DNA from 2 places in the Massilimicrobiota sp. An80 genome. Region 2 is predicted to be linked to the other one. Evidence: a T-box and tRNA genes for the amino acid it is inferred to sense, from the RefSeq annotation. Region 2 holds a T-box; the other holds one or more tRNA genes.
The links. The T-box of region 2 lies ahead of asnS (asparagine--tRNA ligase). A T-box ahead of a tRNA ligase gene usually reads a tRNA of that ligase, here a tRNA-Asn.

Region 1 (7,726 bases), on a different contig from region 2:
CTGTCTTTTTAATATACCTTTTATCGCTTTTCTTAAAATATCATACCCAATAATCAGATAAGGTATTAGATAAAGTACCACTTCTACATATAAATTCACAGAAACATATGAAGTTAAAATCATGATTCCAATCATGAATCCTAAAGATAACAGAATTCTATAAAGAACTTTCTTTTGTTTTTTATTCATCATAACACTCCTATTCATTTTAATATATGTTCACTCATTCATATATCATCTAAATAAATATCCCTTTTTAAGGGAATTTATTCTATAAATAAATTTCACAGTCATCTTCTACGACTTTACAATTCTTATAAGCTTTTTGCATGACTTCATCAATATTAACTCCATCTTCAAATTCAACTTTTAGTTTTAAAGTCATAAAACTTAAAGTTGCATCTTTCACACCTTCTGTTTTTTTAACAGCTTCTTCCATTTTAGCTGCACAGTTTGCACAATCTACATCAACTTTATATGTCTTTTTCATCTTCTTTTTCCCCTTTCTTATTCTTCTACATGTTCCATACCCATAGACATGATTGTTCTAACATGATCATCATCTAATGAGTAAAAAATAACCTTTCCTTCACGTCTGAATTTAATCAATTTACTATCTTTGAGAACTCTCAACTGATGACTCACTGCTGATTGACTCATTCCTAAAACTAATGCGATATCTCCTACACATAATTCACTTTCAAACAATGCATAGAGAATCTTGATACGTGTTGTATCCCCAAAAACTTTAAATAAATCAGCTAATTCATATAAATATTCATCATCCGGCTGTTTATCTTGAACTCGCTTGACAATATCTTCATGAACTTCTAAATTTTCTTGATTCAATCCCATAACATCATCCTTTCAATGAACATATGAACATTTCTTCATATATAAATATATTACTATTATTCTTCTTTGTCAATAAAAACTTTACATAAATTTGATAGATTTGATTCTTCTCTTTCTGTTAGTATCATAGTAGATAAAATATTAAGAATGGAGTGAAGTTTTATGCTAAAAAAATTAAAAACCGGGCTCATATGTTTAATAATAGGAGAAATCATATCTTGGATTGTTTCTTTTGTTACTTTACCATCTTTTATTCATGGTTTTCTATTAGGTCTATCAGTTGGTTTAAAACTCATTAGTATCATTTTCATATTTATCATCATTATCAATTACCCTAAAGAAAGCAAACAATAACACAAATCATGTTATTTCTTCATTTCGTTTCCCATTCTTCATAAAGAATCTCATTTTTCAAAAAACTATAAATATGAAACATAAAAGAAGTCAAAGATAGAGACTTGTTAATATCTTGACTTCTTTATTGCTGAATACTATGAATCGTTCAAAAATAAGAAACGTCTTTTCATAAATGTGCTACTAATCAGTGAATCATTTTTACGCCCTTTTCCAAACAATCTTTTTATCTAATAGCATTATAAGCAAAATAAGATCCATTATAAAAAGATTCCAATATATATTTTGCATTCTATTTTATTTTTGAGTTCTCTTAACATCTTAAGTTGTTTTAATTAGAATGATAAGACGAATTATCAGAAACTTTTATAAGTGAACTACTATAAGACTGGAGTCTATCCAAATAATTTAATGGAAATTGTTTTAATAACATATACCTTTTCAGATTCTTTTTTAACATTTCAATAGTATCGCTTCTTTTTAACTTCAAATTTTTTACTGAAACATCCATATATCAATCCTCCTTTTGAATTTAGGCACAAAAAAACTATGTTGATTACAACATAGCTTATAGCCGAACCACTGTTATTGAGTTTGCCAAAATAGATATTTAGTTGATATACTCTACATTTTTTTACTCTATTAATAAAATGGAGCGGGTGATGGGAATCGAACCCACGTAGTCAGCTTGGAAGGCTGAAGTTCTACCATTGAACTACACCCGCTTGTCTGGTGCGGATGACAGGACTTGAACCTGCACGCCGAAGCACTAGATCCTAAGTCTAGCGTGTCTGCCAGTTTCACCACATCCGCATAAAATGGTGACCCGCAGGCGACTCGAACGCCTGACCCTCTGATTAAAAGTCAGATGCTCTACCTACTGAGCTAGCGGGTCAAAAACATGGTGCCGGCTAAAGGACTTGAACCCTCAACCTACTGATTACAAGTCAGTTGCTCTACCAATTGAGCTAAGCCGGCATAAAAAAATGGTGGAGGTTAACGGGCTCGAACCGCTGACCCTCTGCTTGTAAGGCAGATGCTCTCCCAACTGAGCTAAACCTCCATATGGTGACCTGTACGGGATTCGAACCCGTGAATGCATGCGTGAAAGGCATGTGAGTTAACCGTTTCTCCAACAGGCCTCAAAAATGGCGCTTGAAGTAGGACTCGAACCTACGACCGATCGGTTAACAGCCGATTGCTCTACCAACTGAGCTATTCAAGCATTTTCGATTGCCTAAATATATTATCATATCATTTCATGTAATGCAAGTCTTTTTTTAAAAAAAATAGAAGTCATTTTGACTTCTATAAATATTCTCCATTTTTACCCCAATTTTCAAATTCTTCAATAGAAAGATATTGCTGTTCCACAGGTATTTTGGTAATACGTTCAACTTCTTTCAACAGTTTTTCAGCAAACTCTTTTTTATATTGATAATCTGTTGTATGAAAAAGCTGACAAGATATTTTCATACATTCCATTTCCTGTCCTCTAAAATACATGACTTGATTATCTTCAATATGAATCATTAAGTTTTCTTCTTTTTTATTAGGTAAAATAGAAATTAATTGACCAGCACTTTCTTTTAATGCTTTTTCTTGATTTAATGTTAATGTTTTTGTTGTTGTAAATGTTATATACGGCATACTATTTTTCCTCCCATTTATCCATTATATATAAACAGCTTTAAAAATTATGACGAAATAGATAACATTTCATATGTTATTTCACCTAAAATCTTAACTCCTTCTTTGATCTTTTCATTGGTTGGTGTTGAATAATTCATTCTAAAACTATGACATTCTTTCGTATCATCATCTAAGAATGCATTTCCTGGTACAACTGCCACATTCTTTTCCAAAGCTTTTTTCACAAATGTCAACATATCAACACTTTCAGGCAATGTCACCCAGATAAACATTCCACCTGTTGGTATTGTATATTGAACATCCGGATGAAAATGTTTTTTCATTTCATCAAGCATTAAGTGACATTTTTGTTTATAAATCATTCGAATACGTTCAATATGTGCATCCATATCATAATTTTGAAGATATCGTGCCATAACTTTTTGAGCCCAAAGATTAGAATGAACATCACTGGCCTGTTTGGCAACTGTCATTTTTTGAATAATCGCTTTTGGTGCTATACAACAAGCCACACGCATTCCAGGCGCAATAATTTTAGAAAGACTTGCTGCATAAATAACCAATCCATCTTCATCCAATGATTTTATAGAAGGAATAGCTTCACCTTCAAATCTTAAATCTCCATAAGGATTATCTTCTAAAATAAGAACACCATTGTCTTTAGCTAATTTTAAAATTTCTTTTCTGACTTCCAATGACATTGTCATTCCTGTTGGATTTTGAAAATTAGGTATCAGATACATAAATTTTGGTTTTGGCTCCATTTGTAAAGCCTGTTTTAAAGACTCTAAATCTAATTGTCCATTTTTATATTCAATACCTCTTAAAACAGCACCTAATGATTTAAAAGCATTTAAAGCTCCTAAAAAACTAGGATTTTCACAAATCACAACGTCACCTTCATTACATAATATTTTAGCCACAAATTCCATAATCTGTTGTGATCCAGAAGTAATTATCATTTGATCATCAGCTTTCATAACCTGTTCATGACGATTAAAAAAGTGTGTCGCTGCCTGAATCAATTCCTGATCTCCTTCAGTAATTCCATACTGTAAAACACTAATAGGCTCATTAGTCAATATATCTGCAGATATTTTTTCAATTTCTTCAACTGGAAATGCTTCTGCTGATGGATTTCCTCCAGCAAAACTAATCATCTTTGGATCAGATGTTGCCTTTAATATTTCTCTAATTGCAGATGCCTTTACATTTGACATACGTTTTGCAAATTGATATTCCATCATAAAACCCCCTTATCTTATTGTTTATTATAAACCAATTTCATGAGAATAACTAGATATTTATCTCAACTAGCGATATAATAGATATAGGTGGTGATAGAAATGCAAGTTATTGTCGTTGTTTTAAATAAACTTGACTGTTTAGATGATTTGCTTGCAAACTTAAAAAGAGCTGGGGTACGTGGTGGAACAATCATTGAATCTACTGGTATGATAAAGACAATAGATGATTCTGATGAAAGCTATCTTTTAGGATCATTACGTTTGTTCTTAGAAAATCCCCGCCCTGAAAGCCGCACTATCTTTTTTATCGTAGAAGATGGTCAGGTAGATTTAGTCAGAAAAACAGTTGATGAATCAGTTGGTGGCATTGATAATCCAAATACAGGTATTGTTTTTGGATTACCTCTTACATTTGCAGATGGTCTTATAAAAAAATAAAGTTTCGGCTTTATTTTTTTATTAACCGAAACTTAGAATCATAATAAAGATGAAGTTCCTGACAAACTCTTTGATTGAAATCCATGAGTTGTTGATAATATTGATGATACTCATCTGATAGTTCACACATGGCTGGTATCAAAATATCATAATACCCACTATCTCTTAATCTGATCTTCATCTGACGATTTGGATAACTCAGTATACGATACCACCATTTTTGTTGTAACTCATAGTTTTTGATAACCATTTGCTTAATAGATTCATATGCATCTTCTTGATTCATCAATTGATTTTTATATACATTGACATCATGCCATACTTGTTTGAGCTGCTTTTGATTTGTTTTAGAAATCCACATCAAAAAGCGATACGTCCATGGAATTTTGATATGAAAATGATCCCAAAAATCAATAATACGATCATAAGCATTCTGTTGTTTTTGTGTACGAATATGAATATGAAGATAAGGTAGAAAATGCTCATAGAACATATCAAAGAATGGCTGAGGAATATTGTCAGACATGATTTGACATATATCATCCAATGAAAAAGAGTCATCTGTATTGTCACTTTCAATAAAATGATATAACTGTTTTAAACTTTCTTGTTGATAAGAAAGTTCTTTTTGTCTTTGTTTATAAATCTGTTGAAGATATTCTTTTTTCTTATCAATATCTAAATCTAGTAAATAACGGATATCTGCAATAGAGATAGACCAGCTACGATACAACATAATTTCGTTTAATCTTTGAACATCTTCGTCACTGAACTCACGATATCCATTTTGATTTTTATAAACATGAAGTAACTGTTGTTTTTCATAATAATAAATGGCTTTTTTTGTCACATGACATTGACTGCAAACTTCCTGTATTTTCATATCTCATTTCATCTCCCATTTTCATCATAAACTATCCCCTTAGGTCAATGTCAACAAAAAAAGTATCATTTCTGATACTTTATCCATTTGCTTTTAAATAACGTTTTAAAAATGTTCGTGTACGTTCTTCTTGAGGATGTTCGAAGATTTGTTCAGGTGTCCCTTCTTCTGCAATCACACCCTGATCCATGAAAACAACACGTGTTGATACATCTTTCGCAAATTCCATTTCATGAGTGACAACAATCATTGTCAAACCTTCATCAGCGAGTTCTTTCATAATATTCAAAACATCGCCAACCATTTCTGGATCCAATGCACTTGTTGGTTCATCAAAAAGCAAAACTTCAGGACTCATACATAACGCTCTTGCGATAGCAACCCTTTGTTTTTGCCCACCTGATAATTGTACACTGCTTTTATTTGCAAAAGCACTCATACCCACTTTTTCTAAATATTTGAAAGCCATTTGTTTTGCTTCTTCTTTATTTCTTTTTAAAACCTTGATTTGTCCAATCATACAGTTTTCTAATACTGTTAAATTGTTGAATAGATTAAATCCCTGAAACACCATACCAACTTTAGAACGATATTGATTCACATTGAAGTGACGATCTAAAATATCCTGATCATGATATAAAATATGTCCATCATCTAATCTTTCTAATAAGTTAATACAACGTAATAATGTTGATTTTCCACTTCCACTTGAACCAATAATTGTCACAACTTCACCTTTATGTATATCAAAATTGATATCATGCAAAACTTCTAATTGCTTAAATCTCTTTTTTAAATGTTGTACTTGAATAATTGTATCCATAATATCTCCTAACTGCAAAAGTCCTTGCTTTGTTTTTCAGAATTCAATCTTTTTTCGATATAATTTAAAATAAAGGTACTGATTGTTGTTAAAAATAAATAAATGATTGCAGCAACCAAGAAACATTCAATATATTTCATATTTGATCCTGCCACAGATGTCGTCTGAAAATATAATTCTGTTACAGAAATAACATTCAGCATAGAACTGTCTTTGATATTAACAATCAACTGGTTCCCAATTGATGGAAATGTATTTTTAATAGCTTGTGGAAAAATCACTGATATAAGTGTCTGGCTTGTTGTCATTCCTAAACTCTTTGCAGCTTCACTCTGTCCTGCATCAACAGATTGAATACCTGCACGAATGATTTCAGCCATATATGCTCCTGTATTAATAGAGATAATAAACAATCCAGCAACTAAAGGAGTCCAATTGAAAGCAGGCTTTAATAAATAATATAAAAACATAGCCTGTACCATCATAGGTGTTCCTCTAAATACCCAGATATAAAAACCTGTAATCCATTTTCCTAAGCGTTTGAATAGACGACTGACTGATGAATCATAATCATTGATTTCAATAGCTCTTATACCACCTACAACTAACCCTATAAGAAAACCACAAACAGTTCCTACAACAGCATATAATAAAGTAATTTGAATACCGTAACTGAACAGAGACATATTTTCAACAAATATTTCCCATGCTTTTGCAAAATCAATACTCATAAATTATTCTCCTGCTGGCTGTCTATCAACAGCTTCAGTCATCAGTTGTTTTCTTTCATCTACCGTAATCTTATCTAAAGATGCCTGTACCTGTTTAAAGAATTCACTATCTCTTGTTCCTTCTTTTAAACCAATAGATACTGTTGTATCACATTCAAAACCTTTTCCTTCATCAAAATGTACAATTGTTAAATCTTTATTGGCTGCAACAACACCTTCAGCAACAGCCATTTCTGCAGTGATTCCATCAACATCTCCCTGTTGTAAAGCAACAACCATTTCAGGATAAGTGGCTTTTGCTGTAGCATGATGAACACCTTTGATCTGATCAATAACATCATCATAGTTTGTTCCTTTTTGCCCAACAACATTTTTACCACTGAATTGTTGGATATCTGTAAACTTTGCTTCTTCACCATCTTTACGTACAATCATAATCATACCTTCGCTATCGTAATATGGTGTTGTAAAATCAATACCTTCTTCTCTTGTTTCATTCGCTGTCATTCCAGCAATAATGGCATCAATTTCACCAGATTCCAAAGCCACTGTTAATCCATCCCATGATATTTTCTTAATCACAAGTTCTTTTCCTAAATCATCCGCAATTCTTTTGGCAATCTGTACATCATATCCATCTGCATATCCAGCATTACCTAATGATACTGTTGTATCACTTTCCTGACTTGTCTGCCAGTTAAATGGTGCATAAGAACATTCCATTCCCACAACAAACTGATCT
Region 2 (7,726 bases):
TAACAAAGTATCAAAGTCAACCTGCTGATAATCGCTGGTTGCATTTTGACCACTTGTCGAATAATATTGAACTTTAGCACCCATAGCCTTTGCGATACCTGCGACTTGGCGACCTATATGACCTAATCCAACAATCCCCCAAGTCATAGAAGCAACATCATGGAAAACATCATCAAAATAACTAAAACACTGACTTTGACAATATGCTTTTGATTTAACAAAATGATCATATGTCACATTTTTCTCTACCAAATGCATCAATAAAGCTAACGTATGTTGAGCAACTGTCTTAGTCGAATAATCTTTCACATTAGCGACCTTAATGCCATGATCACGACAATATTCTAAATCAACATTATTCGTTCCTGTCGCAAATAAACAGATTAATTTCAAATGTTTTAAACCTTCCAGCACTTCCTTTGTCATTTCATTTTTATTTGTAATCACAATATCAGCACCTAAAATACGACCTTTAATTTCTGAAGGTTTTGTATCTTCATACATGGTCACTTGTCCTAAAGAAGCAATTTTTGACAAATCAACATCTTTTCCAACAGAAGCACTTTGTAAAACAACAATATGTGTATCTTCCTGTTTTAATAATGTCATAAAATCTTCTAGTGAAACATCCTGGAAAAGTTTTCCAAGCCAGATAGCTTCATTTAAATCTAAAATATCAGTTGGTAAAGCTACCCCACACATCACAGTATCTACAATTTCAAATTTTAAAATATGCTGAATCATCGCAACACCTAAAGCTTTAGATGTCATTGTTTTATCATCTTCAATTTTTTCTAAAAGATGTTGTTTAAAATGTTTTTCATTTTGTATACATTGATAGATACACTCCTGTAATGACGTATATGTTAAAACATGTTCTCTTATAAAATCATGATAAAGAAGTGGTAAAACAACATCATACAATTCTAATGGCACAGGTTTTCCATACCCTTTTGTAAAATTATACAGTATAGCTGTTCCTAATTCTTCATCTTTCATGCGATCTACTAATTTCATGATTATTTCCTCCCTCAAATAAATAAACTTCTACTCTTTGTCTTTCAGCCTTAGCTTTATCATCATAAAAAATCATACAGATTTTCATTTTCTGTTCATGAATATTATATTTCATCACATTATAGGAAATATAACGGCTACGACTTTCTTTTAAGCCACCCGTAGCACTTCCTGCTCCAATATAATAACAATCATCTTCTTTTTTAAAAAAAGGTAAATGCTTATGGCCATGAAACACATAATGAATATGTCGTTTTTTTAGCCAATCAATTAATAATGGTGCATCAACCAAAACTTTTGAAGTTTCTATAATACGATTGATAAATGTTTTTTCATGCCATTTGGTTTTAATAAACTCTGCTTTATTAATGGGATAAACATGGTGATGCAACATCACTAATAATGTATATTCTTCTAAATGATCAATAGCTGACAATTCATCATCTATTTCATCAAGTTGTCTTTTTCCTACTTTTCCTCTTGCTAAGTTTCCTTCACTTGTTGTATCCATTTTAATAATAACGATTTTTTCCTGTTCTAAAACTTTAACATTTTCACCAAGCAGATAAGCAATTACTTTACTTTTTTGATTTCTAGCAAAATTAAAGCCATGAACAATCACATCATGATTTCCTAAAATAAAAGTCACATTCGCCTTATAACGCTTTTTAAGACTATTCATAAAATCATTGGCTAAATACATATTTTTACGATTAGGAGATTCCATCAAATCACCTGTTATCAAAATATTAACTGCCCATAAAGAAGGTAATCTTGGAATCAGTTCATCCAATGAAGCATAAAGACGCTCCAGCCCCTTTTGACGTTTATCTTTACCGAGATGCAAATCACTCAATTGAATGAAATAGGCATCATCCTGATACTGATTATAAACATCAAATAAGCAAACTTGATTTTCAATATAGGATGTTAACTGCAAGAAATCTTTTTGATTATGTATCGGCGCAAATACCGCCTGTTGTCCTTTAAAAATTAAACATCCTGGCCACATATCAGCATGATTTAAAGCACAGAAAAAGGCTGGAAAAGGATCAAAGAAAGATAAATTATCACGTTGAAAATGTTCTGAAATAGCATAGAAATAAATATTCTCGTATTCAGGAAAAGATGTCATTTGAAAAGAAGATTCATCAAATCCAGGCACATAAACAATGTGAATCGCTTCCTGATATGTTTGAGCCATTGTTTCCATTTCACTAGAAAAAGGCTTATGCAAAATATGATCCACATCTTCAGCTTTCATAAAACGTGACAACAATGCATAATCATCCCTTGTGATAGAAGATAAAACATCACACGAAATATGGCGTTGGCAAAGCCATTGAACAAAACTTTGTATATAGTCATATGACATCAATAAATCACGCATATATGCTGATTCATTACGATAAATAATATTAAAAAAGGTATTGATAAAGAAGATTTCATTCACTGTCTTTTCACCTCATAATTTTATTATACTACAAATTGAAATAATTGAATATGAAAAAATATAACGGGAATCCCGTTATATTTTTAGAATTTTAAGTTTCTTGGTGTTCTTGGGAATGGTTCAACATCTCTAATGTTTTGCATACCTGTCAAATACATTAAGAAACGGTCAAATCCTAGTCCAAATCCAGCATGTTTACATCCACCAAATCTTCTTAAATCCATATACCATTGAAGTCCTTCTTTAGACATTTGTTTTTCATCCATGATTTTTTCTAGAACTTCATATCTTTCTTCACGCTGACTTCCACCAACTAATTCCCCAATTCCTGGCACCAGCAAATCACATGCTGCAACAGTCTTGCCATCATCATTTAAACGCATATAGAAAGCTTTAATTTCTTTTGGATAATCTGTTAAGAACACTGGTCCACCTACAATGTTTTCACAGATATAGCGTTCATGTTCACTATTGAGATCCATACCCCATTCAACTTTATTTTCAAACTTAACATCGGCCTGTTTTAAAATATCAATAGCTTCTGTATATGTCATACGTTTAAATTCACTATTTCTGACATGAGTAATTCTTTGAATACATTCTTTATCAATCATCTGTTCAAAGAATTTCATTTCTTCAGGTGCATTTTCTAAAACATAGTCAATACAGTATTTCACCATATCTTCAATTAAATCCATATCATCTTCTAGATCAGCAAAAGCAATTTCTGGTTCAATCATCCAGAATTCACTGGCATGACGTGATGTATTTGAATTTTCAGCTCTAAAAGCTGGTCCAAATGTATAAACATCTCTAAAAGCCATACAGAATGCTTCGACATGTAATTGTCCTGTTACGGTTAAAAATGCTTCTTTACCAAAGAAATCTTTATCAAATTCAGTATTATCAATGGTTGTTGCTCTAAACATTTCTCCAGCACCTTCACCATCATTACTTGTAATAATTGGTGTATGCACATAAACAAAACCTTGTGACTGGAAAAATTCATGAATAGCCATTGATAAAACACTTCTTAATCTAAAAATAGCGTAAAATGTATTGGCACGTGGACGAAGATGAGGAATTTCTCTCATATATTCAAAAGAATGTCTTTTCTTTTGAAGTGGAAAATCTTCATCACATGCACCTTCTACAACAACTTGTGTTGCTTCAATTTCAAAAGGTTGCTTAGCTTCAGGTGTGAGTTTTAATTTTCCTAAAACACGAATAGCACTTCCCGTACTGATATGTTTGATATCATCATAATTTGATAAAGTTTCCTGTAAATATACAATCTGGCAGTTTCTAAAATATGTTCCATCGTTTAAAGCTATAAAACCAACTTTTCCATTATCACGATTTGTACGTACCCATCCATCTAATTCAACATATTCTAAACCTTCAGTTTCAAAATCTTCCCCAGATAAAACCATTTCATACAATTCTCTGACTGTCATAAATTCAAACATGACTCTCTCCTCCTTTTTATAAAAAAAGCCGTTCCTAAAAGGAACGACTATAATATCGCGGTACCATCCTCATTCATATTCATCATGAATATGCTCTCTTACCATAACGCTGTTTAGCGGGATAGTCTACTTACATTTCTCCTATCCGGTTCATTGAGTGTTCCATATTATAACAGTTTCTTTTGCTTACACCATCCAAAAGTCGCTATCAAACTTCACTATAATACGTTCTCAAATCATTACCTGTACATCTATTATTAACATCTTTCTCACAAAATTTCAATACTTTATTCATCATTGACATGCATTTTTAAAATCAATTCCTGAATAGCCACAACAACATCGACTGTCTGTACAACAACATCACTATGAACTGTAAAATGTGTATGCGTAAAATCTACAATTCCTTTAATGCCTAAATCCATTAAACGATCGACTGTTTCCTGAACATTTTCACTAATAGCCAATATCGCAATCTTGCAGCCTTGAGGAAATGTTTTTTCTAAATCATCAATATGATAAAGTTTAACACCAAAGCGTTCTCCAACTTTATTTTGATCCAAATCATAACCACACACAATTTTTCCAACTGTATATTGCCAGCGATTATATTTTAAGATGGCACTTCCTAAGTTACCAACGCCAATCAAAATAATAGATTCATCTAACCCTAAACCAAGAACATTATTAAGAATATTAATAATTTCCTTTGTATCATATCCGATACCACGTTTACCTAATGTTTCTTTGTGTGTCAAAAAACTAAAATCACGACGAATGGTTGTATCCAAGATTCCTGTTGCTTCAGATAATTCACTTGATAAAAAGTTGTTTTGCCCTTCATGTTGCATATTACGCAATGCCTTTAAATAAACGGGAAAACGTGACATTGTTGCTTTTGAAATTTTATGCTGTTTTTTTTCCATTAAGATTCACCAAGACTTTCCTCTTCTAAATCATATGACGGTTTGACCATTAAGTCAAGTGATGAAAATTTCTGATGTTCAAACATCACACGTGCTGCCGAAGCAATCATAGCTGCATTATCTGTGCAATAACGCATTGGTGGAAATAAAACAGGTATCTCACTACGCTTTGTCAACGCTTGTCTTAATCCCTGATTTGCACTGACTCCCCCAGCCACGATAATCTGTTTAACATGATAATCCTGAGCCGCTTTGATTGTTTTAGAAGCCAGAACATCAACAGCAACTTCCTGAAAAGAACATGCTAAATCTTGAGGAATAATCTCTTCACCACGCTGTGATGCATTATGACAAAGATTAATCACTGCTGATTTTAAACCACTAAAAGAAAAATTATAGCTTTCATCATTCATGGGTAATGGCAAAGCATAAGTATGTTTTCCTTCTTTGGCCATATGATCAATAACTGGTCCTCCTGGATAAGGCAAATGTAATACACGTCCAACCTTATCGTAAGCTTCTCCAATCGCATCATCTAAAGTCTGACCAATGACTTCAAATGAAAATTCATGTTTCATATAAACGAGTTCACTATGCCCACCACTGACAACCAGACACAAACATGGATATTGAATGTCTTCGACAAGTTCATTAGCATAAATATGTCCAGCAATATGATGAACACCAATTAATGGTTTATGATAAGCTAATGCCAATGTTTTGGCAGCCTGCATCCCAACATGTAAAGATCCTACCAGTCCAGGCCCTTTGGTAACGGCAATGGCATCTATATCCTGCATATTGATTTGGGCTTCATTTAAGGCTGTCTTTAAGACAGTCGATACACATTCTACGTGCATACGACTGGCAATTTCTGGAACAACTCCACCAAACATACGATGTGTATCAATTTGTGATGCGACAACATTGCATAAGAGTTCACGTTTATCCTTTAAAATCGCCACTGCCATTTCATCGCAACTTGATTCAATAGCTAAAATAAGACTCATGCTTTTCCCTCCATTTCTTTTGTCATTAAATAAGCATCTTCATGATTATCCTGATAATAATCTCGACGTATGGATTGAATATCAAATCCATTTTTTTGATAAAGCGCAATCGCTTTTTGATTAGATTTTCGTACTTCTAAACTCATCGTGTTTACACCTGCATCCCTGGCATAAGATAAAGCAAATTCTAAAAGCTTTTGTCCATAACCTTGAGATTGTTCTTCTTTTTTTATCCCAATGGATGCAATTTGTGCCTGCTCATACATCACCCAAAGATCAACATATCCAATGATTTCCATTTCTTTTTTTAAAACAAAAATATGTGCAAATGGATTTTCTAACAATTCGTATTCAAAATCTTCTTTTGACCAAGGTGATGTCATTAAAGTGTGTTCTAACTGCACGAGCGTCTCAATTTCTTTTGACTGTAAAGCTTCTATAAGCATATTTTTTTAGCCTCAACATCTTTAAGATAACGTGGTACTAAAGCATCAACATTTTGCACTATTGATGTCTGCTTGGCTAATTCATGTAAATTTTTAGCCAAATCAACCGTATTAGGTTCATACCCCACAACTTCATTTTGTCCAACAACTTGAAAATCACTATAATCTTGCATAAATTGTGGAAACTGTTGAATATCTATCATTTGTTCTGGAATAACTGCCTGTCCATTTTCATAGGCACAGACAAAAACTTTTTGACTACGTGCATCAATCACAGATACACATTTTTGTAAACCTGCATAAGCTGCTAAAGAAGAAATAGCTTTGATATGTACTGAAGAAATAACACTTAATGTTTTTGCTATTGTTAAAGCAACTCTTTCTCCCGTATAAGAACCAGGTCCTAATGTAATGACCATTTCATCAATATCCAGTAATTCCTTTTGATGTTTTTCTAATAATTTTTGAAGATAGGGAATTGCATTTTCTGATTGACGTTTAGACCCCATTTCCTGAAGAGATGACAAGCATTGATCATCTTCATATAAAGCAACCATTAAATATTGATTCGATGTATCCATTATAAGCTGTAACATATTTTCATCTCCTCCAATAATTGCTGATATTTTTCTCCATAAGGTACAAATGTCATTCGACGTGTCTGATCACTATTTTTTGTCATATGTATTTCTAATCTTTCTTGAGGTAATATATCTTGAATATACATTGGCCATTCAATAACACAAACACCATCATTTTCAAACATTTCTTCAAATCCTAATTCTTCATTTTCACCTTCTAAACGATAAGCATCAAAATGATATAAAGGCCATCTTCCCTGATATTCCTTCACAATCGTAAAAGTTGGTGAATTAATAATCTTTTTAACACCTAGACCTTTTCCAATTCCTTTTGTAAATGTTGTTTTACCAACACCTAAATTTCCTTCTAATGTAATCACAGCATTAGGAAATAAGTGTTTAGCAAGTTCTTCTCCAAAATCAATCATATCTTGTTCATTTTGAAAATCCACGATGATCTCTCCTTTTTTTATAATTTCCACTTTGATAATAATGATACCAATGTTGTGCAAAACCAGGTCTAAAAGGTCCTGCCATATTCATAGCCATCTCAATCAGCTGATCTAGCTGCTGATATAATATCTCATCTAGTTCTTGACCATAATTCATCATCATTTTATGTTGCTGGTATTCTTCTTCATCTAATATTTTATATTTATAATCTGGAAAAACCTTTAAATCTAAATCATAATCAATGTATTTTAAAGCTTCTCCATCATACAATGTTGGTGATGCAATATTACAATAAAAATGCACCCCTGTTTTACGAATCATACAAATGACATTATACCATTTTCGCTTAGGGAAATAACAAATAGCTGGTT

Region 1: it encodes a tRNA-Asn, which carries the amino acid that the T-box ahead of asnS (asparagine--tRNA ligase) is inferred to sense. The anticodon was not compared.

Annotation. Positions count from the first base shown of each region.
Region 1 is NZ_NFHI01000012.1:29,452-37,177, reverse strand. It holds gene B5G32_RS05075 (heavy metal translocating P-type ATPase) at 1-189, opposite strand, end outside; gene B5G32_RS05070 (cation transporter) at 272-490, opposite strand; gene B5G32_RS05065 (ArsR/SmtB family transcription factor) at 508-855, opposite strand; gene B5G32_RS05055 (hypothetical protein) at 1,541-1,720, opposite strand; tRNA gene B5G32_RS05050 (tRNA-Gly) at 1,861-1,934, opposite strand; tRNA gene B5G32_RS05045 (tRNA-Leu) at 1,940-2,022, opposite strand; tRNA gene B5G32_RS05040 (tRNA-Lys) at 2,029-2,104, opposite strand; tRNA gene B5G32_RS05035 (tRNA-Thr) at 2,112-2,187, opposite strand; tRNA gene B5G32_RS05030 (tRNA-Val) at 2,197-2,272, opposite strand; tRNA gene B5G32_RS05025 (tRNA-Glu) at 2,276-2,351, opposite strand; tRNA gene B5G32_RS05020 (tRNA-Asn) at 2,359-2,434, opposite strand; gene B5G32_RS05015 (tautomerase family protein) at 2,518-2,859, opposite strand; gene B5G32_RS05010 (aminotransferase-like domain-containing protein) at 2,907-4,106, opposite strand; gene B5G32_RS05005 (hypothetical protein) at 4,209-4,547, shown strand; gene B5G32_RS05000 (MerR family transcriptional regulator) at 4,558-5,430, opposite strand; gene B5G32_RS04995 (amino acid ABC transporter ATP-binding protein) at 5,510-6,253, opposite strand; gene B5G32_RS04990 (amino acid ABC transporter permease) at 6,262-6,984, opposite strand; gene B5G32_RS04985 (transporter substrate-binding domain-containing protein) at 6,988-7,726, opposite strand, start outside.
Region 2 is NZ_NFHI01000007.1:32,584-40,309, forward strand. It holds gene B5G32_RS03320 (D-2-hydroxyacid dehydrogenase) at 1-1,017, opposite strand, end outside; gene B5G32_RS03325 (metallophosphoesterase family protein) at 989-2,470, opposite strand; gene asnS (asparagine--tRNA ligase) at 2,554-3,939, opposite strand; T-box leader at 3,976-4,188, opposite strand; gene B5G32_RS03335 (redox-sensing transcriptional repressor Rex) at 4,227-4,865, opposite strand; gene tsaD (tRNA (adenosine(37)-N6)-threonylcarbamoyltransferase complex transferase subunit TsaD) at 4,865-5,875, opposite strand; gene rimI (ribosomal protein S18-alanine N-acetyltransferase) at 5,872-6,321, opposite strand; gene tsaB (tRNA (adenosine(37)-N6)-threonylcarbamoyltransferase complex dimerization subunit type 1 TsaB) at 6,312-6,917, opposite strand; gene tsaE (tRNA (adenosine(37)-N6)-threonylcarbamoyltransferase complex ATPase subunit type 1 TsaE) at 6,902-7,330, opposite strand; gene B5G32_RS03360 (DUF402 domain-containing protein) at 7,338-7,726, opposite strand, start outside.